2 linked regions of the Lichenihabitans psoromatis genome follow. The protein of the gene in region 1 interacts with the protein of each later gene in a pairwise test. Links are inferred from orthologs where the notes say so. Each region holds a gene or a part of one and is shown on either strand. Other genes may lie near its edges.

The links.
Region 2: the proteins of pheT (region 1) and secD interact in binary tests that used the Escherichia coli proteins (3 or more experiments, as listed by UniProt). The link is inferred for Lichenihabitans psoromatis from one-to-one orthologs.

Annotation. Positions count from the first base shown.
Region 1 is NZ_CP036515.1:199,910-208,251, forward strand. What follows is about bases 5,267-8,342. They hold pheT (phenylalanine--tRNA ligase subunit beta), read right to left. Parts: upstream 7,980-8,342; coding sequence 5,553-7,979; downstream 5,267-5,552. Other genes in these bases: EY713_RS01015 (GNAT family N-acetyltransferase), read left to right, coding at 5,267-5,516; pheS (phenylalanine--tRNA ligase subunit alpha), read right to left, coding at 8,056-8,342. Outside these bases: EY713_RS01000 (efflux RND transporter permease subunit), read right to left, coding at 1-2,672; EY713_RS01005 (efflux RND transporter periplasmic adaptor subunit), read right to left, coding at 2,695-3,888; EY713_RS01010 (SDR family NAD(P)-dependent oxidoreductase), read left to right, coding at 4,108-4,917; more of EY713_RS01015, read left to right, coding at 4,914-5,266.
Region 2 is NZ_CP036515.1:3,830,029-3,838,174, forward strand. The notes cover bases 3,249-6,128. They hold secD (protein translocase subunit SecD), read right to left. Parts: upstream 5,547-6,128; coding sequence 3,951-5,546; downstream 3,249-3,950. Other genes in these bases: secF (protein translocase subunit SecF), read right to left, coding at 3,249-3,878; yajC (preprotein translocase subunit YajC), read right to left, coding at 5,614-5,958; EY713_RS17900 (aldo/keto reductase), read right to left, coding at 6,096-6,128. In the rest of the region: eno (phosphopyruvate hydratase), read right to left, coding at 1-640; sseA (3-mercaptopyruvate sulfurtransferase), read left to right, coding at 754-1,614; EY713_RS17875 (phytoene/squalene synthase family protein), read right to left, coding at 1,624-2,496; EY713_RS17880 (Mth938-like domain-containing protein), read right to left, coding at 2,493-2,879; more of secF, read right to left, coding at 2,919-3,248; more of EY713_RS17900, read right to left, coding at 6,129-7,079; EY713_RS17905 (SurA N-terminal domain-containing protein), read left to right, coding at 7,275-8,146. UniProt on the Escherichia coli protein: Part of the Sec protein translocase complex. Interacts with the SecYEG preprotein conducting channel. SecDF uses the proton motive force (PMF) to complete protein translocation after the ATP-dependent function of SecA.

The sequences.
Region 1 (8,342 bases):
AACGGCAACAGAGCGCCGAACAGCGACGTCGGCAAGGCGATCAGGATGATGAGCGGATCGCGGAAGCTCTCAAACTGAGCCGCAAGCACGAGATAGATCACGACGAGCGCGAACCCGAACGTCACCACCAGCGCAGACCCCTCCTGCTCATATTGCCGGCTATCGCCGCCAAAATCATAGGTATAGCCAGCCGGGAAGATCTCGGCCGCCTTTGCCTTGAGGAAATCGAGGCCCTCGCCGAGCGTGTGGCCCGGGAACGGCACGCCCGACAGGGTCGCCGAATTAAGCTGTTGGAAGCTCGTCAAGGCATTCGGTTGCACCGATTGCGACACCCGCCCAACGGCGGACAACGGGACGAGATCGCCGCCGAGCGAGCGCACCTGATAGCGGAGCAGCCAATCGGGCGTGTCGCGGAACTCGCGGGGTACTTGCGGGATGACCTCGTAGCTGCGGCCGTAGAGGTTGAAGCGGTTGACGTAATTTCCGCCCAGCAGCGTCGCGAGCGTTCCGCCGATATCCGACATGTTGATGCCGATGCGGTTGGCCTTGTCGGCGTTGATCTTGAACTCGATTTGCGGCGTGTCGAATTTCAGATCGGTATCGGTGAAGATGAAAAGACCACTGGCCTGAGCGGCTTTCTGGATCTGCTCCACCACGTCCGCGAGTTGCCGATAGTCACCCGTCGTCCGCACGACGAATTGCAGCGGTGGCCCACCGGTCGAACCAGGCAGGGGCGGCGGCGAGAAAGCCAGCACCTGGGCCGAGGAGATGCCGCCGAATTTAGGCTGCAATTCGGCCAGCACTTGTTTCTGGTTGCGGGTGCGCTGCTCCCACGGCTTCATCAGCAGGCCCGAGAAAGCCGCATGCACGCCACCCGACCCGTTGATCGTGAACACATGGGCTTTTTCGGCCACCGTATTAAAGACGCCGTCGAGCGCCTGCGTCGATTTCTCGAGATAGTCGAGGTTGGCATATTGCGGGGTTTTGACCAGCGTGAAGAGGATGCCCTGGTCCTCGTCCGGCGCCAGTTCCTTCGGGGTCGTGACATAGAGCACGCCCGTCAGCACCAAAACGCCCAACAAGATCAGCATCGTCAGCGCGCGAAAATTCAGGGTTCGGTGAAGCCGCCGCTCATACCGGCGACGCAGGCCCTCGAACATGCGATCGAGAAATCGGACAAAGCCGCCCTGCCCCTGCTGCGAGGTCAGCAGTCGCGAGCACATCATCGGCGACAAGGTGAGCGCGACAACGCCCGACACCACCACGGCACCCGCGAGCGTGAAGGCAAATTCGCGGAAGAGCGCACCCGTCAACCCGGCCACGAAGCCGATGGGCGCATAGACGGCCGCGAGCGTTATGGTCATCGAGATGACCGGGCCAGCGATTTCGCGTGCGCCTTTGAGCGCCGCGTCCCGCGGCGTCATCCCGTCCTCGATATGACGATAGATGTTTTCCACCACGACGATCGCGTCATCGACCACGAGCCCGATCGCGAGCACCAGCGCCAGCAAGGTCAGGAGGTTGATCGAATAGCCGAGCGCCAGCAGAACGATCATCACGCCCACGAGCGAGAGCGGGATCGTCACAATGGGAATGAGGGTCGAGCGGAGATTTCCGAGAAATAGGAAAATCACCACGATGACGATGACGGCGGCTTCGCCCAGGGTCTTGGCAACCTCCGAGATCGAGGCACGGATGAATTCCGTCGAATCATAGGCGATCGCGGCGCTGATGCCCGGCGGCAATTCGGCCTTGAGGCTCGGGAAGGCCGCGTTGACGTTCTCGATGACGGTCAGCGGATTGGCGGTCGGGGTCGCATAGATGCCGACGAACACGGCCTTCAACCCATCGAAGACCGAGGAGGATTCGACCGACTCCGGCCCGAGTTCGATGCTCGAAATATCGCCCATCCGGGTCAAGGCATCGCCACGCGACAGCACAACCAGTTGCGAGAAAGCTTTGGCGCTGTCGAGCGAGGTCTCGGCATTGATGCTGGTCTGGGTATAGTCCCCTTTGATCTGACCGGCGGCCGAGATGAAGTTATTGGCCACAAGCGCGACCCGTACGTCGTTGGCGGTCACGCCGCGCGCCGCCATGCGATTGGGGTCGAGCCAGATCCGCATCGCGAAGGTCTGGCCGCCAAGGATCTGCGCGTTGGCGACCCCGTCGATGGTTTGCAGCTTCGGCTGAACCACGCGGGTGATGTAATCGGTGATCTGCGCCGAATCGAGCACCGGCGAATTGAACGAAATATACAGCAGGGCGAACCCCTGCCCGGTTTGCTTCACCACCACCGGATCATTGGCGTCGCGGGGCAACACACCCTTGACCTGCCCGACCTTGGACAACACGTCCGACACGGCCCTGTCCGGATTGGCGTTGAGCCGCAGGTTCAGCGTGACGGTTGAGGTATTCTGCTGGGACGACGAGACCAGCGTATCGATCCCCTCCGTGCTGGCCACGGCCTGCTCGATCGGGGTCGTGATGAACCCCTTGATCAGATCGGCATTCGCGCCGGGATAGCTCGTCGTGATCGTGATCGTGGTCGATGATAGTTCGGGATATTGCCGGATCGGGAGCTTGGTATAGGCCACGTAGCCGACCAGCAGGATCATCAGGCTGACGACGCTCGCCAGAACCGGACGCCGGATGAAGAGGTCGGTGAAAGCCATGGATCTCCCCTCCTGCGGGACGTTACTGGCGGGGGAGTGTATCGCGCGGCGTCAGGCCGCCTGTCGTCTCAATCGTCACATGGGCGTTCGGCTGCAACTTGATCTGGCCTTCGGTCACGATCGTGTCGCCGGCCTGGAGACCGTCCGTGATGGCGATCCGGTCGCCCCGCGCCTCGGCGGTCCGCACAAAACGTCGCTCGACGATCAGGTCCGCGGTCGGGTCGATCGGTGCAGACGGCGAGGTGGCGGCGGGCGGCGTCGCGGCCTGAGCCGAACCACTGTCGGCCGTAGCGGGGGCGGGCTTCACCACATAGACGCTATCGCCGTAGAGCGAGTAGGTGACGCCGGTCTTCGGAACCGTCACGACGGCGCGCGCCTTGCCGGACAGAACCGACACGTTGGCGAACATGCCCGGCAGCAACAGCTTATCCTTGTTGGCAACCTCCGCCCGAACGATCACGCTGCGCGAGTCGGTGCTGACGCGGCTGTCGATGGACTTCACTACACCCGTAAAATTGTCGGATGGGAATCCATCGACCGCGACGTCGATCGTCTGGCCGGTCGAAACGAGCGACAAGGCTTGTTCGGGGATCGGGAAATCGACGTAGATCGGATCGAGCTGCGTCAGCGTCACGATCGCGGTTCCCGGCGACAGATATTGCCCGACATCAACCTTGCGGATGCCGAGACGCCCAGCGAACGGGGCCGCGAGGGTCTTCTGAGCGATGATCGCCTTCGAACGGTCGACACTGGCGGCAGCGGTGTCGCGGGTCGCCAGGGCAGAATCGACCGTCGCCCGGCTCGTATTGCCACCAGAAATCAGTTCCTGCTGACGCGACAGCGCGAGATCTGCGTTCCGCATGGTCGCGAGACCTGCCTTGAGATCGGCTTGTTCGGTCGAGGAATCGATGTCGACCAACACGGTTCCTTTGGTGACCTCCTGCCCGGACTCGAAGCGGATCGTCTGCACGATGCCGCCGACCTGAGCCGCCAGATCGATGCCCTGGTAGGGCTTGAAGCTGCCGATCGCGGGCACGCGCCTTACCCAGCTTTCAGTCGTGGCTTGTCCCACGACGACCGAGGTCGCCGGGTGTTTCATGCCACCGATGATGGTCTTGATCATCTGCGGCTTGAAAACGAACTGGAAGAACGACAACCCGCCGATCACCCCGACCAGCAGGATCAAAACGGCCACGAAGGCTATTGCGCGCTTCACCGATCAGCATCCTTCGCGTTAGGCGGGTCGCTTAGACCCTCGCCCCGATCGACGCGTCGCCCCTTGCGAGGCCACGACGGATCACGGGGTTGTGGCCCGGCCCATGTCGCGGCATCCTGATCCCATCGACCGCGTTGTGGTTTACCGCTCCGACGCGGCAAGCGCAAACGCCACGGTCAAGATCAAGCCGCGCGGCGCCCATAAGGACAAGAGGAAACAATGGCTCAACAGGCAGACGCGTCACACACCCATCCGGTCGCCATGGTTCGCATTCCGGACCTCGCCGGCAAGGCGGTTCTGATCACCGGCGCCTCGACCGGCATCGGCGCGGCCGTTGCCCGCGCTTTCGCGCAGCAGGGCGCCAAGGTCGGCGTGCACTATAACGCCAGCGCCGACGACGCCAAACGGCTGCAGCAGGAGATCGAGACGAGCGGCGGCACCGCCGTCCTGATTCGCGGCGATGTATCGGCGGAAGGCGAGACCGAACGCGTTGTCGAGGAGGCCGCCAAGGCCCTCGGCGGCCTCGATGGGCTCGTCAATAACGCGGGCGGCATGCTGGGCCGCGTGCCGACCGCCGACATGACCGACGCGCATTATGAAAAGGTGATGAACCTCAACGCTCGGTCAGTGCTGGCCGCGACCCGTGCGGCGCACCCGTTCCTGAAACAGCGCGGCGGGTTCATCATCAATACGACCTCGATCGCGGCCCGCAACGGCGGCGGCAATGGCGCGATCCTCTACGCGGCCTCGAAGGGCTTCGTCTCGACCATCACGCGCGGTCACGCCAAGGAATTCGTCGGCGACAAGATCCGCGTCAACGCCGTCGCGCCGGGCGTCATCGCAACGCCGTTTCACGAGCGCTACACGTCGGACGAGCAGATGGAGATGCAGCGCAAGACCATCCCGATGGGCTTTGTCGGCACGTCTGAGGATTGCGTCGGGACCTATCTCTTCCTCGCCTCGGAGGCGATGTCGGGCTACATCACCGGCCAGATCATCGAGGTCAACGGCGGACAACTGATGCCATGAGCGATCCAATCCTATCGGATGGCTTCACCGACGTTCCACACGGCAAGATCGTCTGTGTGGTCACCAATCTCGAAATGTGGGCACGGCCGGACATGACCGTGCTGCCGGCGCCGCCCGGCGTTCGGCTGCGGCACGTCGCAGATCCGGACCCCGATTGGTATCGCGTGCTGTTCCGGCGTGTCGGCGAGAACTGGCTCTGGCACGATCGTCTCGAATGCGACGACGTTGGCTTGGCTCAGATCATCGCCGACCCCGCCGTCGCGGTCTATGCGGTCGAGATCGAGGGTGTCGATCAGGGACTTCTCGAACTCGATTTCCGCGAGGCGGACACCTGCGAGATCGCCTATTTCGGGATCGCCGCTCCACTCTCAGGCCAAGGCATCGGGCGTTGGTTGATGTCGGAGGCCATCGATCGCGCGTGGTCGAAGCCGATCCGGCGGTTTTGGGTTCACACCTGCACATTGGATGATCCAAGCGCCGTGCGCTTCTACATGCGAAACGGTTTCGTGCCGTTTCGCATGCAGATCGAGATGACGGACGATCCGCGGCTCAAGGGCATCCTGTCGCCGGATGCAGCGCCGTTCGTGCCGCGAGTCTGAAAGACGCCGACCGTCGATGAGGCGGTCGGGCTTGGATCAGCGTCGCAGGGACGCTCCGGTTTTTTTCAGCACGTCCGCTTCGATCTTGAGGCTGATAGCCTCGAGATCCTGCTCCGTCATGGTGCGGTCGCGCGGCTGAAGCGTGACCGCGATCGCCACCGATTTCCGACCCTCCGGCACACCTGCGCCGCGGTAGACGTCGAACACGGAGGCATCCACGATCGAGGCACGGTCGGCGCCTTGCACGGCCTTCAGGATGTCGGAAGCCGCGACGGCCTCACCGGCCAGGAACGCGAAATCTCGCTCGACCGGCATCAGGTCGGGCAGATCGAGCTTGCCGCGCGCCTTGGTGGGTTTGGCTTTCGGCGGCGGCAAGGCGTCGAGCACGATCTCAAACACCGCAACGGGCCCCGCGCATCCCATCGCCTCGAGAACGGCGGGATGCAGTTCGCCAAACGATCCAATGACAGTTTTGGGACCGAGTTGCAGCGTTCCCGAACGGCCCGGATGGAGCCAGGCGGGGCCGCCGGGCACGACCTGGATGCTGGCCGCCGGGATGGCCAGGCTCGCCAGCAGCGCCAAAGCGTCGGCCTTGGCGTCGTAGACATCGACCGGCGTGTTGGCAGCGGCCCAATGGCGGCCCGCGCCGCCAATCTTCGCGGTACCGCGACGGACCGCAGCGGCTGCGAACCGCTGGTCCGTCTCACCATCGCTCAGGAAGATCTGACCGACCTCGAACAGGGCAACATCCCCGATGCCGCGATCGGCGTTTCGCTGCGCTGCCGCGATCAATCCCGGCAGCAGGCTCGGGCGCATGTCGGAGAGGTCCGCCGCGATCGGATTGGCCAGCGCCAGGGCGGCCGAGCCGCCGCCGAAGAACGTCGCGCGTTGCTTCGACACAAACGACCACGTGACGGCCTCGAGCAGCCCGCACGAGGCGAGCGTCCGCTTGGCCAGCCGCGTCCGGCGCTGCAGAAGCGTCAGCACGGGCTTCGGAACGCCGTCAACCAGCCGAGGCAATGGCACGGGGACGACGTGATCGAGCCCCGCCAGACGAAGCACCTCCTCGACGAGATCGGCCTCGCCGGCCACATCGGGACGCCAGGTCGGGACCCGCACGCTCGCGGTCGTCTCGCTGGTCTGCTCGACCGCAAAGCCGAGCCGTTCGAGGCTGTCGCGCATCGTGGCTTGCGGCAGATCGAGCCCGGTGAGGCGCTTGACCTCCGACCAGGGGAAATCGATCCGCAAGTCCGGGTCAGGCACGCGGCCGACCAAGACGAGATCGGATGGCATGCCGCCGCAGAGCTGCATCACGAGCGTCGTGGCCCATTCGGCGCCTGAGACGCAGAAGGCCGGATCCACCCCGCGTTCGAAGCGGTAGCGCGCATCCGTGTTGATGCCGAGCTTACGGCCGGTCTGCGCGATATTGCCCGCGTCCCACAAGGCACTTTCGATCAGAACGTCGGTGGTGTGCTCGTCGCAGCCGCTAGCCTCGCCGCCCATGATGCCGGCAATCGATTCCGGACCGCGATCGTCGGCGATCACGACCATCGTGGCATCGAGCGCATGGGTCTTGCCATCAAGCCCGACGATCGTCTCGCCCGCTTCGGCGCGACGCACCCGCAGGGTGCCCTGCACCTTGTTGGCATCGAAGACGTGGAGCGGGCGGCCACGATCGAAGGTGATGTAGTTGGTGACATCGACAAGAGCGCTGATCGGCCGAAGCCCGATCGCGCGCAACCGGCGCTGCATCCACTCCGGCGACGGGCCGTTCTTGACGCCGCGGACGAGGCGCAGCGCAAAGGCCGGCGCGAGATGTGCGTCGCCGTCCGAAAGATCGAGCGACACGGTGGCGGGGCACGGAAACGCCCCCTCGACGGGCGCAACAGGCACGGTCGTCATCGTGCCGAGGCCGGCGGCCGCGAGATCCCGCGCGATGCCGTGGATGCTCGCCGCATCGGGGCGGTTCGGGGTCAGGTTGATGTCGATCACCGGATCGTCGAGCTTCGCCCAGGTCGCATAAGGCTGACCGACAGACGCATCGGCGGGCAGATCGAGGATGCCGTCGTGATCATCCGAGAGGCCGAGTTCGGAGCCCGAACACAACATGCCGTTCGACTCGACTCCCCGGATCACACCCGAGCCGAGCGTGATGCCCTTGCCCGGAATGAAGGTGCCGGGCGGCGAGAAGACCGAAAGCATTCCGGTGCGCGCGTTCGGCGCGCCGCAGACGACCTGCACCGGCGTCCCCGACCCCGTATCGACCGAACAGACCCGCAGCCGATCGGCATTCGGATGCTGGACGGCTTCGATGACGCGGGCGATCACGAAGCCGCTGAGCTGCGCGCTTGGATCGTCGACCCCTTCGACCTCAAGCCCGATCTGCGTCAGCTTATCGACGATCGTGTCGAGCGAAGCCGTCGTGTCGAGATGGTCCTTGAGCCAGGACAACGTGAATTTCATGAGACTGACTTCAGCAAGACGGGACGGATGAGGCGGGTCGGCATGAGGTTGGGCAGACGCTGGCCCTGCTCTCCCCTCACCCGCTGAGCCCGCCAGCGAGCGACGGTACGTCGAGCGGCCGAAACCCATAGTGGCGAAGCCAGCGCACATCGCCGTCGAAGAACGGGCGTAGGTCCGTCATGCCGTATTTCAGCATCGCGATCCGGTCGATGCCCATGCCCCAGGCAAAGCCCTGATACTCGTCCGGGTCGATGCCGCAATGGCGGAGCACATTGGGGTGGACCATGCCGCAGCCGAGGATTTCCAGCCAGTCTTCACCCTGGCCGAAGCGAATCTCTCCGCCCTGCCGCGAGCATTGGATGT
Region 2 (8,146 bases), 3.6 Mb from region 1 along the record:
CCGATGGCAGGTTCGGCGCAAACCCGCCTTCGTCACCGACGTTGGTGTTCTGACCGGCCTTTTTCAGTGCGGACCTGAGCGTGTGAAACACTTCAGAACCCCAGCGCACGGCCTCTTTTAGGCTCGGCGCGCCAACCGGCAGGATCATGAATTCCTGAAAGTCGATCGGGTTGTCGGCGTGGGCGCCGCCATTGACGATATTCATCATCGGAACCGGCAGCACATGCGCCTGGGTGCCGCCGACGTAGCGGAACAGCGGTAGACCGAGTTCTTCGGCCGCCGCCTTGGCGACCGCAAGCGACACGCCGAGGATCGCATTGGCGCCGAGCTTCGCCTTGTTGGGCGTGCCGTCGAGGTCGATCATGGCTTGATCGATCCGCACCTGCTCCTCGACCGGGATGCCGGCGATCGCTTCAAAAATGGTCTGCACACCGGCCACGGCCTTCAGGACGCCTTTGCCACTGAACCGGCTCTTGTCGCCATCCCGTAACTCGACGGCTTCATGCGCGCCGGTCGAGGCTCCCGACGGAACAGCGGCCCGGGCCTGAACGCCCGATTCGAGGATCACATCGACTTCAATCGTCGGATTGCCTCGACTATCCATGATCTCACGGGCGAGAATATCGACGATCGCGGTCATGCGGGGCCTCTTGAGCTCGTGGAGTTTGCAACACCCGCCTTCTAGGCCAAGCCAAAAGCCTTGGGAAGCTGATAGAGAAAAGCACGTCCCGTCTTATCTGATGCGAGTTCGCCATGCCGACCCCCTCCGCTCCCTCATCGCCTTTCGTCACCACGGCCTGGCTGGCCGAGCACCTCGACGACCCGACCGTCATCGTCGTCGATGGATCCTGGTATCTGCCGACCCTGAACAGGAACCCGCGCGCTGAATATAATGCGGCGCATATTCCTGGCGCCGTCTTCTTCGACGTCGATGCGATCGCGGACCATTCGACCGGCCTGCCCCACATGCTGCCGACCCTCGAGATGTTCACGGCTGCGGTCAGCGCTCTCGGGATTTCCGATCAGCACCACATCGTCGTGTATGACGGATCGGGTCTCTTCTCGGCGCCGCGCGTGCGTTGGACGTTCAGGACCTTCGGGGCTAAGGCTGTCTCGCTTCTCGAGGGCGGCCTGCCGCAATGGAAAGCGGAGAACCGTCCCCTCGTTGCGGGAGAAAGCAGCCCGAAACCCGCCGCCACCTTCAATGCCGTGCTCGATCCGAAGGCTGTCGCGACCTTGGCGGATGTCCGCGCCGCACTCGACGATGGCTCGGCTCTCGTGGTCGACGCACGCCCGGGCGAGCGCTTCCGGGCCGAAGTGAGCGAGCCGCGCCCCGGCCTGCGATCCGGCCACATGCCAGGCAGCAGCAATCTCCCGTTCGACAAACTGGTCGTGAATGGCCGGCTTCAGACTCCCGAGGTGCTGCAGGATCTCTTCGACGAGACCGGCGTCGAACCGTCCGAACCGGTCATCGCTACGTGCGGATCGGGCCTGTCGGCCGCGATCGTCGCCTTGGCGCTCGAATCGGCAGGCCACGACGGGGCGCGTATCTACGACGCCTCCTGGGCCGAATGGGGAGCACGAGACGACTTACCGGTGCTGACCGGCCGCTAAGCGGAGCACTCAGAGAGCGTTGCGTCGGCTGGCTCGCCACATGATCCACTGCCGCTTCCAGCGCGGGAGCAGCAGAGGCTCGGTGAAGGGGTCCCGTCCCTTGCGCTCGCTGAGGCGTAGGGTCGGCTCGACCAGACTGGTCAGCAGGTAAGCCGGCAATGCGGCCGGCTCTATTGTCGATGCTTGATTCCGCAGGGCGTCAAGATGCAGTCGTGCGATGCCCCGCATGTCGGCAAGCATCTGCTCAATCTGCTTGGTCGCGTGACCGGCTTCGATGTCGGCGGGCTTGAGCTTATGACGCGCCAAAAGATCAGCCGGCAAATAAACCGGCGTGCGGTGCCGCGAAAGGTCGGCGAGTTGCCCGATGACGCTGAGCGCCACGCCGGCATGGGAGGCGGCCCCGATGCCACCCGGCTCCTGCTTCCCGGTCAAGATGATGGCCAACACCTGGATCGGCCCCGCCGCCGTCTGCTCGCAATAATTCTCCCAATCGTGCAGCGTCGACATGGGATCGTCGTAGAGATCGAAGCGATGCGCCTCGATCAGGTCAGTCAGCACCTCGCGCGGAAGGCGACAAGTCTGAATTGTATCGAGCAATGCGGCCGCGACCGGATGCGACGCGACATCGCCCCGGGCTTCGCCCTCGATCGCGTCGCGCCACCATTGCAGCCGCAATTCCCCAGCCAATGGTTCCGTGACGCGTTCGCGCACCTGCGCGATCTCGAGCAGGAATGCCCGGACGGCATAAAGATGCGGACGCTTCGCAGCCGGTGCGAACAGCATCGCAAGCCAGAAGTCGCGATCGCCCGCTCGGACATGGGCTTCGCAATGGACATAATGTTCAGCAAGCGAGGCCGCGGCTGATGGCGGAATGTGGCTCATGCGACGGCCAGAAGCGCGGCCGCGACCAAACGCCCTTCGCCGATGAGAATATTATACGTCCGCGCCGCAGCGCCGGTCGACATCGGGTCGGATCGGATGCCGGCTTGTTTCAGCCGTTGGCGCAAGGCGTCCGGCAGCGGAACAAGATCGGTCCCGGTTCCGACAAGCAAAAGTTCAATGCTGCCCTTCGGCGCGTCGAAGAGCGGTCCGAGCGTTCCGGGCAAGATATCGGCCGGGCTGTCGGCGGTCCACGCGTAGATTCCCGACGACATCACGATGATCGAGCCCTTGTGGGACATGCTGGCAAAGCGGAAACCGCCGTTGCCGTAAGCCTCGATCAGATGATTGCCGGGGACGAAGCCATCGTGAAGTTCGCCAGCCATTGTGCCTCGGTCCTCAGAGCACGATCGAGCCAGGATCGATCAGGCGGTGGCCTTCGTGGTCTGCACGGGTTTCTGTTTCGGCTCGTTAACCGGAGCATCCCGCGTTTCGTTGCGAACGCCAAGATAGATCAGAATCGGCGAGCAGATGAAGATCGACGAATAGGTCCCGACGAAAATGCCCCACATCATCGCGAGCGAGAAGGACTTGATGACTTCACCGCCGAAGAACACCAGCGCCAACAAGGCCAGGAACACGGTCGTGGCCGTCATGATGGTCCGCGGCAGCACAGCGTTGATCGACATGTCGATCATGTCGGCCGTCGAGATCCGCTTATATTTCTTCATGACTTCCCGGATGCGGTCGAGCACCACCACGGCTTCGTTCAACGAGTAGCCGACGATCGTCAGAATCGCGGCGATCGACGTCGTGTTGAACTCGAGATGCGTGACCGAGAAGAAGCCGACCGTCAGCAACAGATCGTGCATCGTCGCGATGACGGCGCCGACCGCAAATTGCCACTCGAACCGGAACGCCAGATAGACCAGGACGGCGAAGATCGAGACGACGACGCCGAGCGTCCCCGATTGGACCAATTCGCCCGAGACCCTCGGTCCGACGACCTCGACGCGTCGAAACTCGTAGCCATCGCCGATCGCGCTCTTGAGTTTGGCGACGGCGGCTTGTTGAGCCGGATCGCCGCCGGGTTGGAGGCCGACCCGCAGCGTGACGTCGGACGGCTGGCCAAAGCCCTGCACTTCGAGGTGACCAAGGCCAAGATTGTCGCCGACACGGCGCAACGTCGAGAGATCCGCCGTACCGGATTTCGCACGAAGTTCGAGCAACGTGCCACCCGCGAAATCGATGCCGAAGTTCACCCCGACCATGATGAACATCACGACCGACACGATCGACATGAAAGCCGAGAACGGATAGCTCCAGCGCCGGAAGCGCATGAACCCGAATTTGGTGTTCTCGGGGGCCAGACGAAGAAGTTTCATACGGTGGATTGTCCTAAGCGCCGATCGATCGAAGCCACCGGCCAGGATCGACAGAACGACAAGTGAAGCGCGTCAGATCGGCAGTTTGGTCGGTCGCTTGGCCCGATACCAGAGCGCAATCATCATGCGGGTCATGGTGACGGCTGTCACGATCGAGGTCAGAATCCCCAGCCCGAGCGAAACCGCGAAGCCCCGCACCGGACCTGACCCGAAGAGATACAGGATCAGGGCCGCCACGAACATCGTGACGTTCGAATCGACGATGGTTGCGAAAGCCCGCTTGAAGCCTGAGTCCAGCGACGAGATGATCGAGCGCCCGGCGTGATTTTCTTCCCTGATCCGCTCGTAGATCAGCACGTTGGCATCCACCGCGAGGCCGATCGTCAGCACGATCCCCGCGATACCCGGCAACGTGAGGGTGGCGCCGAGCAACACCATGGCGGCGAAAATCAGCAAGATATGAACCGCCAAGGCAATATCGGCGAAGATGCCAAAAATACCGTAGGTCGTGATCATGTAGGTGAGGACGAGAGCGGCCGCGACATAGAAAGCGGTCTTTCCGGCGTTGATCGAGTCCTGCCCGAGGCCAGGACCGACGGTGCGTTCCTCAACGACCGTCAGCTTCGCCGGCAGCGCGCCGGCGCGAAGCAGCACCGCAAGGTTGTTGGCCTCTTCGACCGTGAAGCCGCCGGAAATCTGGCCCGAGCCGCCGGGAATCGCGCCACGGATCACCGGAGCCGAGACGACCTTGCCGTCGAGCACGATGGCGAACCGCTTGCCGACATTTTCGGAGGTGACCTGACCGAATTGTTGCCCACCGCGCAGATTGAAGCGGAAATTGACGACAGGCTGCCCGGTCTGCTGCTCGAAGCCGGGGGACGCATCGGTGAGATCCTCGCCCTGAACCATGATCTGACGCTGCACCGGCGTCGTCCCGGGACTATCGGACTTGTAGTTCGGCAGGTCCTCGATATCGGCCGGGTTGGCGCCGGGGTCGGCGACGAGGCGAAACTCGAGCTTCGCGGTCGTCCCGAGGATATCCTTCAGGCGCTGCGTGTCCTGCAGGCCCGGAACTTCGACTAGAATTCTGTCGTCGCCGACCCGCTGGATGTTCGGCTCGGTCGTGCCGAGGGCATCGACGCGACGTCTCAGAACTTCGATCGACTGATCGACCGCACGCCGGACCCGGTCGTTGATCCCTGCGTCCGAGAGGGTCAGTTGGATCAGTCCATCACTGCCCTGGTTGATCGTGAAGCTGGAGACGGCGCCCGTCAGGCTCGCACCGATCGGAGCGGCCAACGCCTGAAGCTTGGGCAACAACTTGTCGCGCTCGGCTGCGTCCGGCACGCGCAACTGCACCCCACGGCTCTGCATACCGACGCCGCCGGTGAGACGAACATTCTGCTCGCGCAGCAGCCGCCGCACATCGTCGCGCAGGTTTTCGACCTGCGTCTTGGTCACGGCATTCGCGTCGACTTCGAGAAGCACATGCGCGCCGCCCTGAAGATCGAGCCCCAGCACGATCGCGCGCGCCGGCAACCAGGACGGGCTATGTTTGAGAACGTCTTCGCGCAGATCGGGCGGAAGCAAGCTCGGGATCACCAGAAGGATGGCGATCAATGTCCCTGCGAGGATCGACAAGATCTTCCAGGTGGCAAAACGCATCATGGGCTTGCTTCAACACTCTTGAGGCGCGTGCCTTTGGCTCAGGCCACGCGACGAAACGAAGGAGCGGTCAGGCCTTGACCGGGACGTCCTTGACGGGCTCGCCCTTGGCGCGCACCTCGGAAATCATCGTCCGCAACAGGCGAACCCGCACGTTGACGGCAATCTCGAGTTCGATCTCGGCCGGCTCGGTCGCCTTGGTGACCTTGCCGATGAGGCCGCCCGTCGTGACGACGGTGTCGCCGCGGCGCACGTTGCTGACGAGATCGCGGTGATCCTTAGCGCGCTTTTGCTGAGGGCGGAGGATCAGAAAATACATGATGACGAGGATGACCGCGAAGGGGGCCATCTGAAGAACGAGGTCCATTCCGCCACCGGACATGCCGGGCGTTTGTGCAAATGCGGGCGTAAACAAAGCGGGCAGACTCCAAAGCTCGGCCGGGATGTGCCCGGGTGGTGCGAGCGGCGCGGACTATACAAGCCGCCAATGCGATTGCAATGGCGGCTTGGAACCGACCGACCGCTTGGATCAGCCGCGCCGGTTTGACGGTTTCATTCGAATCCGGCGACCGCATGAGGCGTGTAAGCAGCCTCCAATTTGGCGACCTCCTCGGTCGATAAGTCGATCGCCAGCGCCGCCACGGCATCGTCGAGGTGATGTGGCTTCGAGGCGCCGATAATTGGAGCGGTTACGCCCGGCTGCGCCAACAGCCAGGCAAGGGCTACCTGCGCCTGCGGTACGCCGCGCGCAGCCGCGACCTCGGCTGTGGCGGCCACGACGGCTTTGTCGGAGGCGTCGCTCGCATAAAGCGTCTTGCCGAACTCGTCCGTCTCGGCCCGCTTGGTGGTTGGCTGGTCCTCCCACGGGCGGGTCAGCTTGCCGCGAGCCAGCGGGCTCCAGGGAATGACGCCGATGCCTTCCTCAATGCAGAGGCCCATCATCTCGCGCTCCTCCTCTCGATAGATGAGATTGTAGTGGTTCTGCATCGAGACGAAGCGTGTCCAACCATGCAGGTCGGCGAGGTAAAGCGCTTTGGCGAACTGCCACGCATGCATCGACGAGGCACCGATATAGAGTGCCTTTCCGGCCTTCACGACATCGTGCAGCGCCTCCAGCGTTTCTTCGATCGGCGTGTGCGGATCGAACCGGTGGATCTGGTAGAGGTCGACGAAGTCGGTGCCGAGCCGCTTAAGGCTTGCGTCGATTTCGGCCATGATGGCCTTGCGCGATAGCCCGCGCCCGTTGGCGTCCTTCCGCATCGGGCCGTTGACCTTGGTGGCCAGCACGATCTCGTGGCGCGGCACATAGTCGAGCAGCGCTTTCCCGACGATCTCCTCGCTCGACCCGGCCGAATAGACGTTCGCTGTATCGAAAAACGTGATCCCGGCGTCGAGCGCCCGCTTGAGAAAGGGCCGGCTCTCTGCTTCGGGCAACGTCCAGGGATGCGGGCCGCGATCCGGCTCGCCATAGGTCATGCAGCCGAGACAAAGCCGCGACACTTGGAGACCGGTGCCGCCGAGGTTCAAGTAATGCATTGCTGATCCACCTCTTGAAAAGGGATATGGCGCAAGACTTGGCCCAGGCCGGCAACCCCGACAAGTCCCCGTCGCCGCACCATCGCTTCGCGTTGCGCGGGCGGGACACGCTCCCTATAGTGCGCCGCGCCGGCCCGGAGCGGGCCACTTGGCCCAGGCGCCATTCCATCGATGATCCGTTGAACGAGACCACATATGCTTGAGAGCCTGCGCGCCATCCAGAACACGACGGCGGGCAAAGCCGTCGTCGCGGTCATCATGGGCCTGATCATGGTGAGCTTCGTGATCTGGGGAATCGGCCCTGTATTTACTGGCTTTAACGCCAACCAGATCGCCAGCGTGGGAACCGCCAGTGTCACGGTGGAGGCCTTCCGCCAAGCATATCAGAACGAGTTGCAGCAATTGCAGCAGCGCGCCCGGCGGCAGATCACCAACGCCCAGGCGCATCAATATGGCATCGATACGCAGGTGCTCTCGCGCCTCGTGTCGGAAGCCGTGCTGGATAATCAGACCTCGACCATGGGCCTGTCGATCTCGGACGATCAGATCGCCAAGGCGATTGTCTCCGACCCGACCTTCAAGGGCGCCAGCGGACAGTTCGACCGCAATCAGTTCAACGCCATTCTTCGCGACAATGACATGACCGAGCAGATGTTCGTGCGCGAGCAGCGCAACGTCTACCTGCGGCAGGAGCTCGTTCAAGGTCTCGTCGGAAGCATCAAGACCCCCGTCGCGGCGGTCGAAACGCTGCACCGTTTCGATGCCGAAACGCGCAGCATCGACTCGATCGTGCTGCCGAGTTCGGTGGCGGGAACGATCCCGCAGCCCGACGACGCCACGCTGAAAAAGTTCTTCGACGACCGCGCCCAAACATTCCGGGCCCCGGAATATCGCAAGCTCGTCCTGCTGCCGCTGACGCCGACGGCTCTGGCCAAGCCAGACGACGTGTCGGATGCCGATGTCGCCAAGCTCTATGACAGCGTCAAGGATGCTCGATACGGCACGCCCGAATATCGGACGTTGCGCCAAATCGTATTCCCGTCCGAGGCGGAGGCGGTCGCGGCCGC